One region of the Azospirillum sp. P4_B5 genome, then DNA from elsewhere that is predicted to be linked to it. Evidence: riboswitches for the same ligand, from Rfam matches in the RefSeq annotation. Region 1 holds a riboswitch; each other region holds the start of a gene.
The links. A riboswitch is a leader RNA that binds a small molecule or an ion and turns the genes downstream of it on or off. The one in region 1 is predicted to bind thiamine pyrophosphate.
Positions count from the first base shown of each region.

Region 2: linked by a shared signal. The riboswitch ahead of AC1DVI_RS24495 (LuxE/PaaK family acyltransferase) and the one ahead of AC1DVI_RS20945 (ABC transporter substrate-binding protein) in region 1 are both predicted to bind thiamine pyrophosphate.
Region 3: linked by a shared signal. The riboswitch ahead of thiO (glycine oxidase ThiO) and the one ahead of AC1DVI_RS20945 (ABC transporter substrate-binding protein) in region 1 are both predicted to bind thiamine pyrophosphate.

Region 1 covers NZ_JBFUHT010000028.1:76,959-80,710, reverse strand. The annotation lists gene AC1DVI_RS20960 (phytoene desaturase family protein) at 1-671, opposite strand, end outside; gene AC1DVI_RS20955 (DMT family transporter) at 885-1,778, shown strand; gene AC1DVI_RS20950 (STAS domain-containing protein) at 1,783-2,160, opposite strand; TPP riboswitch at 2,322-2,419, shown strand; gene AC1DVI_RS20945 (ABC transporter substrate-binding protein) at 2,489-3,643, shown strand; gene AC1DVI_RS20940 (branched-chain amino acid ABC transporter permease) at 3,651-3,752, shown strand, end outside.
Region 2 covers NZ_JBFUHT010000038.1:63,128-66,879, reverse strand. The annotation lists gene AC1DVI_RS24500 (acyl-CoA reductase) at 1-454, opposite strand, end outside; gene AC1DVI_RS24495 (LuxE/PaaK family acyltransferase) at 454-1,533, opposite strand; TPP riboswitch at 1,610-1,739, opposite strand; gene AC1DVI_RS24490 (class I SAM-dependent methyltransferase) at 1,797-2,372, opposite strand; gene AC1DVI_RS24485 (acetylornithine deacetylase/succinyl-diaminopimelate desuccinylase family protein) at 2,415-3,698, opposite strand.
Region 3 covers NZ_JBFUHT010000010.1:173,239-176,990, forward strand. The annotation lists gene thiG (thiazole synthase) at 1-507, opposite strand, end outside; gene thiS (sulfur carrier protein ThiS) at 569-778, opposite strand; gene thiO (glycine oxidase ThiO) at 775-1,893, opposite strand; TPP riboswitch at 1,951-2,054, opposite strand; gene mgtE (magnesium transporter) at 2,101-3,540, opposite strand.

The sequences.
Region 1 (3,752 bases):
ACGGTGACGCGAACTCCGGCCTCCGCCAGCAGGGCCGCCGCGGTCAGCCCGCCGATGCCGGCGCCGACAACGACGACACCATCCTTTTGTCCGAGGACGACGGGCGCGGGCCAGGGGTGAGGCTCCCGCTCGGCCAGACTGCGGGCGACGGACCGGTTGACCAGCCAATCCGGCAAGCGGCGGTTCCCCAGCAGGCCGGCCAGGGTGGCGAGGGCGGAGGTGACGGCGCCGACCTCCGTCGCGACGGCGAAGCCGGCGGCGCCGGCCAGGAAGAGCACGCCCCACAGCGCGGTGACCGCCTTGTTGACGGCGACGAACTGCGGCAGGTGCCACAGGCCGGGCGGCGTCGTCTCGCGGGCGTAGGGCAGGGTGAAGGGACGGCCCAGCGCGAGCGAGGCGAAGGCCATGCCAGCCAAGGCGAGATGGACGGTCACCCCCATGCGCTCGAGCGGTCCGATGAAGAACAGCACGACGAAGAAGACGGCGGCGACCAGCTCCGGCGCCTTCGGCGATCCGCCCCGCCAATCATGGGCGCAGAGCGTCAGGCTGAGCAGCAGCGCCGCCAGCGCGGCCGCCGCATGGCCCGCCGGCTGCAGAACGCCGAAGGCAACCCAGGGCGAAAAGCCGACAAGGATGCGGATCGATTGGGGCATAGGCTTTGGCAGGAGCATGGCGGACCTTTGCTGTGGTGACGCCCGCCAGACTGTCCAAGGCACCGGACGGGGCCAGCGCCGATCCGCGAAAGGCCGGGGTCGCTTCGCCAAACGCTCACCCGTCGATTCACGAAGCGTGAAACGCCGGCACCCCTCCGAGCGGCGCCGCGCGGGCCAGACCTGCGGTTGCGGCATTGGGCAGCATCATGGTTGCTCAGATACTGTGCAATCATGACCCAAGCCGCCGCTCTTCCCGCCGTTGACAGCGATGACACACGCCGCGCCATCGGCTGCTTCGTGTTGGCCATCTTCCTGTTCGCGGGCATGGACACGCTCATCAAATATCTGAGCGGCGGCTATCCGGTGGCGCAGCTCATGTTCGCTCGATCGGTGGTGGCGCTGGTCCTGGTCGGCGGCATTTCGGTGGCGCATGGCGGCTGGGCCGGGATGCGCACGCGGCGGCCCTTCGCCCACGTCTTCCGCTCGCTGGCCGGGCTGCTGTCGATGGGCTGCTTCTTCTACGCCTTCAAGCATCTGCCGCTGGCCGAGGTCTATGTGCTGAGCTTCGCCGGTCCGCTGTTCATCACGGCGCTGTCGATGCCGCTGCTCGGCGAGCCGGTGGGCTGGCGACGCTGGGCGGCGGTGCTGGTCGGGTTCGGCGGCGTGGTGGTGATGGCCCGCCCGGAGGCCGACGCGCCGCTCCTGCCGATTGTCGTCGGCGTGGCCGCGGCCTTCTTCTACGCGCTGGCGATGATCGCGGTGCGCGGCCTGTCGCGGACGGAGAGCAACACGGCCATCGTCGTCTATCTGCTGCTGACCACCACGGTGGTGAGCGGCGTGGCGGCGATCCCCGACTGGGTGCAGCCGGGCGGGTTCGACCTCGGGCTGATGCTTCTGGTCGGCACGCTGGGCGGAGCGGCGCAAGTGCTGATGACCCAGGCCTTCCGCCTGGGCCGCGCCGCGGTGGTGGCGCCCTTCGAGTATACGGGGATGATCTGGGCGACCCTGCTCGGCTTCCTGGTCTTCGGCGACGTACCGACCCCCACCGTGCTGGCCGGGGCGGGGATCATCATCGCCAGCGGGCTCTACATCCTCTATCGGGAAACGCTGCGCCGCGGCGACTGACGGGTCAGGCGGCGGCGGGAAGCGCCACCCCGTCGTCGATGGCGAGCGGAGAGACCGTCAGGGCGATGATCCGGCTGCGTTCCAGAACGCGCCGGATCCGTGGCGGGTGATTCTCGAAGGCGATGGCGCCGCCACGGTCGAGCACCGCGTTGCGGAGCGCCAGCAGAATGCCGATGCCGCAGGAATCGAGGAACTCCACCCGCCCCAGATCGACGCGCAGGGTCAGGGCCGGCGCGTCCGCGACGCGGCGGAGCAGGGGCGTCAGGCCGGGCAGGGCTGCGTGGTCGACCCGCCCCGACAGGACGGCGCGCAGCCCGCATCGGCCCGGCGCCGTGGCGAAAGGGTGCAGGGTGACGGTGCTGTGCGACGGAGTGGGCCGCATCCTTCGTGACGACTTTCCTAGTGGAACGACGGTCCGGCCGAGGCCGGGAGCGGCGGAAGGAACCACGGGAAGCGCGACTCTGCGGTGTCTGTTGCGTTGCGAAATTGTGAAAAGGCGCCGGGCCGCCGCTTGACAGCCGCGCGCCGGGCTCACACTGTGCACACGAACGGCTGGGGTGCCTGCCGCAAGGCGGGCTGAGACCACACCCATCGAACCTGATCTGGGTCATGCCAGCGAAGGGAGCCAAGCGTTCGAGGCTGTGCCGCCGCTACACCCCTGGCCTCCTCGTCCTCGCGCGGTTCTTCGCCGGGCAGGAGGAGACACATCCATGCGGCGCTTCCTTTCCATCCTCTCGGCAACGGTCTTTACGGCGGCCTTTTCGTCGTCGCTCCTGCCCGGCTCGGCGCTGGCGGGCGAAGCCTCGGTCCCTGTGCTGGTGCCGCTGACCGGCTTCCTGTCGCTGGAGGGGACGAGCCAGCGCAACGGCGCGGTCCTGGCGCTGAAGGACGCGCCCGCGGGTGTCGCGGTGCGGTCGGAGGTGATCGACACCGGCACCTCGCCGGAGGCCGCGGTCACGGCGCTGGAGCGCGCGGCGGGCGGCAAGGTCACGGCGGTGGCGGCCAGCATGCTGGGCACGCAGATGCTGGCGATGCTGCCGCTGGCCCAGGATTACGGCATTCCGCTGGTCACCGTTTCCGGCACGGCGAGCATCACCGAGCAGGGCAACCCGTGGGTTTTCCGCTTCTTCCCCGGTGACGCCGTGACCAAGGAGGCCCACGCCCGCTACGTGACGGAGGAGTTGGGGAAGAAGCGCCCGGCGGTGATCTACCAGACGACGGCCTACGGGCAGAGCGGCAAGGCCCATTTGGAACAGGCCTTCAAAAAGCTCGGCGTCGAGCCGGTGTTCGAGGAGGGGGTGGAACCCGCCGCGAAGGACCTGCTGCCCGTCCTGACCAAGGCGCTGGCCGCCAAGCCCGACGTGCTGGTGCTGCACCTGCATTCCGGTCCGACCGCCCTGTTCATCCGGCAGGCGGCGGCCAACGGGGTGGCCGTGCCGATCGTCGCCGGCTCCGCCATGCACCAGCCGAGCACGGCGGCGCTTTTGGAGCCGGCCGAGTTGAAGGGTGTCTGCGCCGAGACGGCGGCCTCGCCGATCTCCGGCGGCAGCCCGGAGGTGGAGGCCTTCACCGCCGCCTACCGCGCCGCCTTCAACGCGGAGCCGGACGCCTTCGCGCTCGGCCAGTATGACGGCATCCGCATGGTGCTGGAGGCCGTGAGGAATGGCGCTGGCAGCGCGGAGGAGGTGCGCAAGGCCCTGTCCGCCGGGACCCACCAGGGTCTCGCCATGACCTACCGGTCTGACGGCAAGGGCAACATGGCGCATTCGGCGGTGGTCGTCTGCTACGACGGCGCCTCGCGCGTGCCGGCGATCGCCAAGCGGTACGACAACCTGACCGGCGTGGTGACCGGCATGGTGAAGTGAGCGGGCCTTGATCACCCTGCAGCTTCTCGTCAATGGCCTCGCCCTGGGTGCGGCCTACGCGCTGGTCGCGCTGGGCTTCGTGCTGGTGCTGAACGCCACCGCGGCGGTG
Region 2 (3,752 bases), on a different contig from region 1:
GCAGCAGCTCCGGCCCGAAGGCGCGGGCGAAGCCGCCCTTGGGCATCGGCTGGAAATCGTCGAGCACCGCCGGGTTGGCGAAATCCTCGGCGATGAACTTCCGCAGCTCCGGCCCGCGGAAGGTCTTCAGATAGCCGGTCAGCCCCAGCCGGACCATCTCCGCGTCGTAGCCGGTGACCAGCGGCAGCAGCCGTTCCGCCTTTTGCCTCCACGGGTCGTCGCGGTCGAGCAGCCGGGCGATGGCACGGTCGATGGCGGCGGCGATCTCCGCGACGGTGCGGCTTTTTAGGTAGGCCCGCGCGTTGGCGCGCACTCGCGTTGCCAATTCAGCGATCTGCGCCTCGCTCAGCACCGGCACCGCCACGTCGAGCGTCTCGGCGCCGCGCCGGAAGGTCAGCGTCCGCCAGTCCACCGCGTCGGCGGACAGCCCCGGCAGATGCCCGGCGCGCTCCATCAGGGCGCCCGCGCCGCTTTGAGGAAGTCCTCGACCGCCACGGAGCAGCCCTTGGCGTCCGCCCCGTCGGCCCGGCCGAGAAGCTGGAAGCCGCCGTCCACCTCCACCCCCGCATCCTCGGTCAGGATGGCGGAAGCGCAGTTGAAATGGGCCAGATCGTGATGGACCAGCACGCCGACGCTGCCGCGCGGCACCTCCTGGCCGGTCAGCGGGTTGATGACCCGGCTGCGGATCCAGTGCGGACCGGACTTCACCGACGGGCAGGTCTCGTTGCCGTCGTCGTAGAACTGGGTGCTCAGCTCCGTCATGCCGTACATGTTGATGCACAGCCGGCGCGGCACGCCGAAGGTGGCGGAGAGGCGGCTGTAGAACTCCTCCGCCGCCATCTCGCGCGACTGGCCCTTGAAGCCGCCGGTGTCAAGGATGCGGCTGCCCGCCGGCAGGGCGAAGCTCCGCCCCCGCTCGGCCAGCGCGTCCATCAGATGCACGACGCTGAAGCTCGCCCCCAGCAGGGCGTAGGGTTCGCCGGTTTCCTCGGCGCGGGACAGCGCCTCGATCGCCCCGTCCACGTCCAGCCCGGCGTCGGATATGAGGTAGCGGCTCTCCGCCGTCCCGAACTCGTTCTTGGCCAGCGCCAGATAATGGGCAAGCGAGGAGTTGGGCATCGCCTGCTCGGTCGGGAACAGGATGCCCATGCGCAGCCGCTCCCATTCCCCCATGAAGCGGCGGCGGAAATTGACGGTCATGGAGCGGTCGTAGACCGCCAGCGTCGGATGGTGGCTCTTGCCGCGCACGCCTTTGGTGGTGCCGCTGGTCATGAAGACGTGCGGGCATTCCTCCGGCGGGCGTCCGCTCAGCGTCAGGTCCTTGAAGGCGCTGATCGGCACGGCGGGCACGTCGCGCCAGCTCTTCACCGTGCGCAGGGTGCGCGCCCGCTGGGTGGCGAAGCGGCGGTAGGGGGCGTTGGTCTCGAACTGATGGGCGAAGACGGCCAGCGCCATGCGGTTGAACGCCTCCTCGTCCGCCTCTCCGGCGGCGATGAAGGCCAGCAGCTCTTCGACAAGTCGGGCTTCGGTCACGTCCGCACACACCTTTTGCAACGCCAACAAACTGTTGCCGGGACAAGCGGTGTCTGGATGGAATGGGGGTACGCCGTGCCGCCCTTCAGTCCCGTCCCTACGCCGGTATGACCCGGATCAGGTTCGATGGGTCACCGCGTTGTCCGGATGAAAGCGCCGGACCGGCGGAGTCTCAGCCTCCTAGCGAGGCCCCCCAGGGAACATTCGCAAGCTAAGGGACCGGCCCCCGCCCGTCAAGCCGGTCGGGTTCGAGGAGGTCGGGTTCAGGCGGCGTCCTTCACCACCTCCAGGACCATGGCAATCTCGTCGATGACGTTGTTCTGGCTTTCCATCGCCTCCATCACCTCCTGGTTCGTGACCTCCCCAGACGCCAGCTTGTGGTGCCAGCGCGGGGTCGGGGCATAGACGATCGACAGCATGCGGAAATCGACGTTCAGATGCATGGCCAGCCGCGTGTTGGGCCAGCCGCGCTCGATGAACTTCCGGTTCTCCTCCATCGAGAACAGGCTCAGCACGTTGGGCGTGATCGGGCGGACGTGGGTCGGGTCGCCGAGATAGCCGTCGCTGCGCGGGTGCGGCACCTTGATGGTGATCCGCGCGCCGTGCCGGCAGACGCGGTACAGCTCCCTCATGATGTTCAGGAAGCTCTCGGTCGTCTGGCCCATATGCTCCAGCGCGTGGATGAGCTGGACGTCGGCGACGCTGCTCTCCTCGAACGGCCAGGGCACGACCTCCAGGTCGGCGACGATGTCCGGCCCGAAGGTGCCGTACTTGTCCACGTTGACGTAGCCGGCAAGCCGCGTGTCGCCGCAGCCGAGGTTGAGCTTGAGGTCCGACATCGCGCGCGTGTCCAGCCAGCCGTTGTTGCCACGAGCGCGACCTTACACCTCCCGCCGCAACAGCGACAGGGCGGCCATCGCCATCACCTGTGCGGCATGGACCATGTCGTCGATGCCCACATACTCGTCCGGCTGGTGGGCGAGGTCGAGGATGCCGGGGCCGTAGGCGATGCAGTCCTTGAGATGCCCGACCCGCGCGATGTGCTTCTGGTCGTAGGTGCCGGGGGACACCACCCGCGCCGCCGGGCGACCCAGCACCGTCTCGATGGCCGCCCCCACCGCCCGCACCACCGGAGCGTCGGTGTCGGTCAGGGTGGGCAGGAAGGCCAGCACCTCGCGCAGCTCGTAATCGAAACCGGGGCGCTCGCGGCGCAGGTCCTCCAGGATGCCGACGATCTCCGCCCGCACCTCCTCCGGGTCCTCCTCGATCAGATAGCGGCGGTCGATGACCATGCGGCAGCGGTCGGGCACCATCGGGCTGGGCAGGCCGCCGTGATCCTCCGCCTGCCCGCCATGGATGGCGTTGATGTTCAGGGTGGACTGCCGCGCCCCCTCCGGCACCACCGGCATGGCGGTGCGCTTGGCGGCCAGCCGGGGGATCAGCTCCGTCTCGATCCGGTGCAGCACGGCGCCCATGTGGCGCACCGCGCAGTTGCCGAGGAAGGGCATGGAGCCGTGGGCGACGCGGCCCTTGGTCTCGATCTCCGCCCACCAGACGCCGCGGTGGCCGATGCACACCCGGTCCACGTTCAGCGGTTCCGGGATGATGACGTGGTCGACCCGCGGGCGGGAGAAGTAGCCGAGCGTCGCCAGATGCCCGACCCCGCCGTAGCCGCCGGACTCCTCGTCCACCGTGCCGGAGATTTCCAGCGCGCCGGGGAAGGGGATACCCTCCTCCAGGATCGCTTCCACGGCGATAATCGACGCGGCGATGCCGCCCTTCATGTCGCAGGCGCCGCGGCCGTAGACGCGCCCGTCCTTCACCACGCCTTCGAAGGGATCGACCGTCCAGCCCTGGCCGGCGGGCACCACGTCGATGTGGCCGTTGAAGTGCACGCAGGGGCCGGGCTCGCGCCCTTCGATCCGCGCGACGACGTTGGTGCGCGGGTAGCGGTCGCTGTCGCCCGGCGCGCCGTCGGCCCGCACATATTCCACGGCGAAGCCGCGCCCGGCCAGCCGCCGCCCGAGGAATTCCGCGCAGTCGGTGTAGACGTCGCCAGGCGGGTTGACGGTGGGGATGCGGATCAGGTCGCGGGTCAGCGCGACGAGGTCGTCGCGCCGCTCCGCGATGCGGCGGAACAGCGACTCCCGGTGGTCGAGCGGCATGAATCCTCCCCACGCACAATTCGTTGCGCGGAAGGATCGGCCATGCCGGCCCGC
Region 3 (3,752 bases), on a different contig from region 1:
GATGGCGTGCGGGTTGCGGATGCCCAGCCCCGAGCCGATGAAGGCGCCCAGCGGCATCACCGCCGCCGCGCCCAGATCGGCCAGCTTGCGGCAGGTCACCGGATCGTCGTTGCAGTAGGGCAAAACGGTGAAACCGTCGGCCACCAGCTCCTCGGTCGCGCGCAGCAGCTCCTCGACGTCGGGGTAGAGCAGTTCGCGGTCGCCGATGACCTCCAGCTTGATCCAGTCCACCCCCAGCGCCTCGCGGGCGAGCTGGGCGGTCAGCACCGCCTCCTTGGCGGTCAGGCAGCCGGCGGTGTTGGGCAGCAGCCCGGCGCGGTCGCCGATGACGTCGACGAGGCTCTCCGAATAGCCGTCCAGGCTGATGCGCCGGATGGCCAGCGTGACCAGGTCGCTGCCGCTGGCCTCCAGCGCGTCGAGCATGACCTGCTGGTTCGGATAGCCGGCGGTGCCGAGAAACAGGCGCGAGCGGAACTCACGGCCCGCTATGGTGAGCGTGTCGTTCATGGGTGTTTCCTTGGATGTCGGACCCGCGCTCCGGCGGGTGGGAAGGTCAGCCGCCCTGCGCTCAGCCGCCCTGCACGGGGCGGATGATCTCGAGGGCGTCGCCCGCGGACAGGGGCGTCTCGTCCCAGCGGCGGGACGGCAGGACGGCGCCGTTCAGGGCGACGGCGACCCCGCGCGTGCCCGCGGCGATTCCCCGCCCGGCCAGCAGGGCGGCGACGGTGGGGGCGGCGAGATCCTCCTCCCGTCCATTCACGCGGATGCGGGCGCTCATGCCGCGGCTCCCTTCGGCTGGGCGAAGCGGTCGAGCGCGAAGGGGCGGATCACCGGATCGGCCTCCCCGGTCAGGACCAGCCGCGCCACCGAATCCGCGGTGACCGGGGTCAGCAGGATGCCGTTGCGGTGGTGCCCGGTGGCGTAGACCAACCCCTCCACCTCCGAGAGGCCGAGGATCGGGGCGTCGTCGCGGGTGCCGGGGCGGAAGCCGGCCCATGCTTCCTCGATGGGCAGTTCGGCGATGCCCGGCAGGGCGCGCCACGCCCCTTCCAGCAGGGCGAACTGGCCCCCGGCGGTCAGCCGGTCGTCGAAGCCGCGCTCCTCCGTCGTGGCGCCGACCAGCAGCCGCCCGTCCAACCGCGGGATCAGGTAGGTGCCGGGAGTCCACACCACATGACGCAGCAGCGGCAGGCGGGCGTCCATGCGCAGGCAGAGCATCTGCCCCTTCACCGGGCGCACCGGCGGACGCACCGCCGGAGACAGCCCGTCGATCCAGCCTGACCATGCCCCAGCGGCCAGAACCACTTGATCAGCCTCGAAAAGCCGGTCGCCGACCTGGACGCCGACGGCCCGGCCGCCGCGGATCTCGATGCGGGACACCTCGGCATACTCGTGCACCACGGCGCCGGCCCGCAGGGCGGCGGCGTGCAGGGCGGTGGCAACCTTGCGGTTGTCGACCTGATGGTCGCCGGCGCAGAACAGCGCGCCGGCCACGCCCGGCTGGAGATAGGGCTCGCGCCGCCGCACCTCCGCCCCGCTCAGCCATTCCACCGGCAGGCCGAGCTTGGTCTGGAAGTCGTGCAGGAAGCGCACCTTGGCCGCGTCGTCGGCGTTCAGCGCGATGACCATCGTGCCTTCGTCGCGCAGGTCAACCGCCATGCCGGCGGCGGCCTCAAGCTCCGCCGCGAAGGCGGGCCACAGGTCCTGCGAGGCGCGGGTCAGCGGCAGAAGACTCTCTTCGCCGGGCTCCGTCTCCACGCAGGCGGCGAGCATGCCGCCCGCGGCGTGGCTGGCGCCCCGGCCGGGCGCGCCGCGGTCGAAGACCTCGACCCGGCAGCCGGCGGCGGCCAGCCTCCAGGCGATGGACAGGCCGATCACCCCGGCGCCGACCACGGCGACGGAGGGTCCTCCAGAAACGGAAAGGGTGGAATCAGAATGAAGTAAGGGCGCGGATACCATGCGGCGGCTCCCTTCGCTGGCATTATCCAGACAGGTTCGATGGGTGTGATCTCAGCCGCGCGAGCGCATCCCGCACGGCACCCCAGCCAATGCCCGGATCATCCGGAAGAGAGCCGCCTTTGGCAAGCCCCTTTTCGTTGGTCACAGCAACAAAAGCGACGCCAGCCCCAGGAAGGACAGGAACCCGATGACGTCGGTCATGGTGGTCAGGAAGACCGAACTCGCCACCGCCGGATCGACGCCCAGCCGGTCCAGCCCGATGGGAATCAGCACCCCGCACAGGCCGGCGACGAACAGGTTGATGACCATGGCGCAGCCGATGACCAGCCCGATCATCGGCTCGAACCACGTCGCGGCGATGGCCCCGACGAGCGTGGCGAAGACGGCGCCGTTGAGCAGCCCGACCAGCACCTCCTTCCCCACCACGCGGGGCGCGTTGGAGGACGACAGCTCACGCGTCGCCAGGGCGCGCACCGCCACGGTCAGGGTCTGGGTCCCGGCGTTGCCGCCCATCGAGGCGGTGATCGGCATCAGCACGGCCAACGCCACGATCTGCTCGATGGTCGCCTCGAACAGCGAGATGACGCCCGCCGCCGCGAAGGCGGTGAACAGGTTCACGCCCAGCCAGGAAATGCGCGAGCGCGAGGTTTCCAGAACCGAGCGATAGATGGAGGTGTCGCCGACGCCGCCCAGTTTGCCGATGTCGTCCTCGGCCTCCTCGTCGATGATGTGGACCACGTCGTCGACGGTGATGACGCCGATCAGCCGCCCGCCGGCGTCCACCACGGGGGCGGAGACCAGGGCGTATTGGCGGAACAGGTTCGCCACCTCCTCCTGGTCCATGGTGGCGGGAATGGTGTCCACCTCCTCCGTCACCAGATCGGCGATGCGGACCGACCGCTTCTGGCGCAGCAGGCGCGACAGTGGCACAGCGCCGACCACCCGGTGCATCGGATCGACGACGAAGATGTCGTAGAAGTCCTCCGGCAGCTCGTCGGTGGCGGCGCGGACATAGTCGATGGTCTTGCCGACCGTCCAGAACTGCGGCACCGCCACCAGATCGCGCTGCATCAGGCGGCCGGCGGTGTATTCGTCGTAGGTCAGGTTCTCCTGAACCAGCGCGCGGTCGGCGGCCGGCAGATTCTCCAGAACCTCGCGCCGGGTGTCCTCGTCCAGATCCTCGATGACGTCGACGGCGTCGTCCGTGTCCAGCTCCGCGACGGCGGCGGCCAGCTCCTTCGGCTCGAACAGCTCGACGATCTCCTCGCGGAGATCGGGGTTGAGGTAGCTCAGCACCTCGCCGTCGAAGTCGGGGCGCAGGACGCCGACCAGCGCCTCCCGGTCGTCGTGGCCGAGCTGCTCGATCAGATCCGCGATGTCAGCGGGATGCAACGTGTCCAGCTCGGCGCGCAGATCGTCGCGCCGTCCGGCGTGCAGCCGTTCGACGACCTCCTCGACGAACTCCGGCTCCACACCATAGGCGCGCTCCTCCTCCCCGTCCTCGCGGGGCGGGTCGGGGCGTTCGGCCGGGTGCGGCACATCGTCCTGGATACGATCCGGTTCCTGGCGGTCGGTGTGCATGGCGGCACCCTCCCTGTACGATGGCAATGCGGCGTGACGGCATGGTCCTGCGATCGGCCGACCATGGCGCACCGGCGTTTGCGGGTTGGTGGGGAGCCCTTGCGGGTTCCCGCCGGGGCGCCCACCGAATATAGGTGTGCCGCCGTTTTGTCCAGCGCGGCGGGCCGCTCCGGCTTCTCCAGACCCTCGCGCAATGCTTGCGTGGGCTGCGC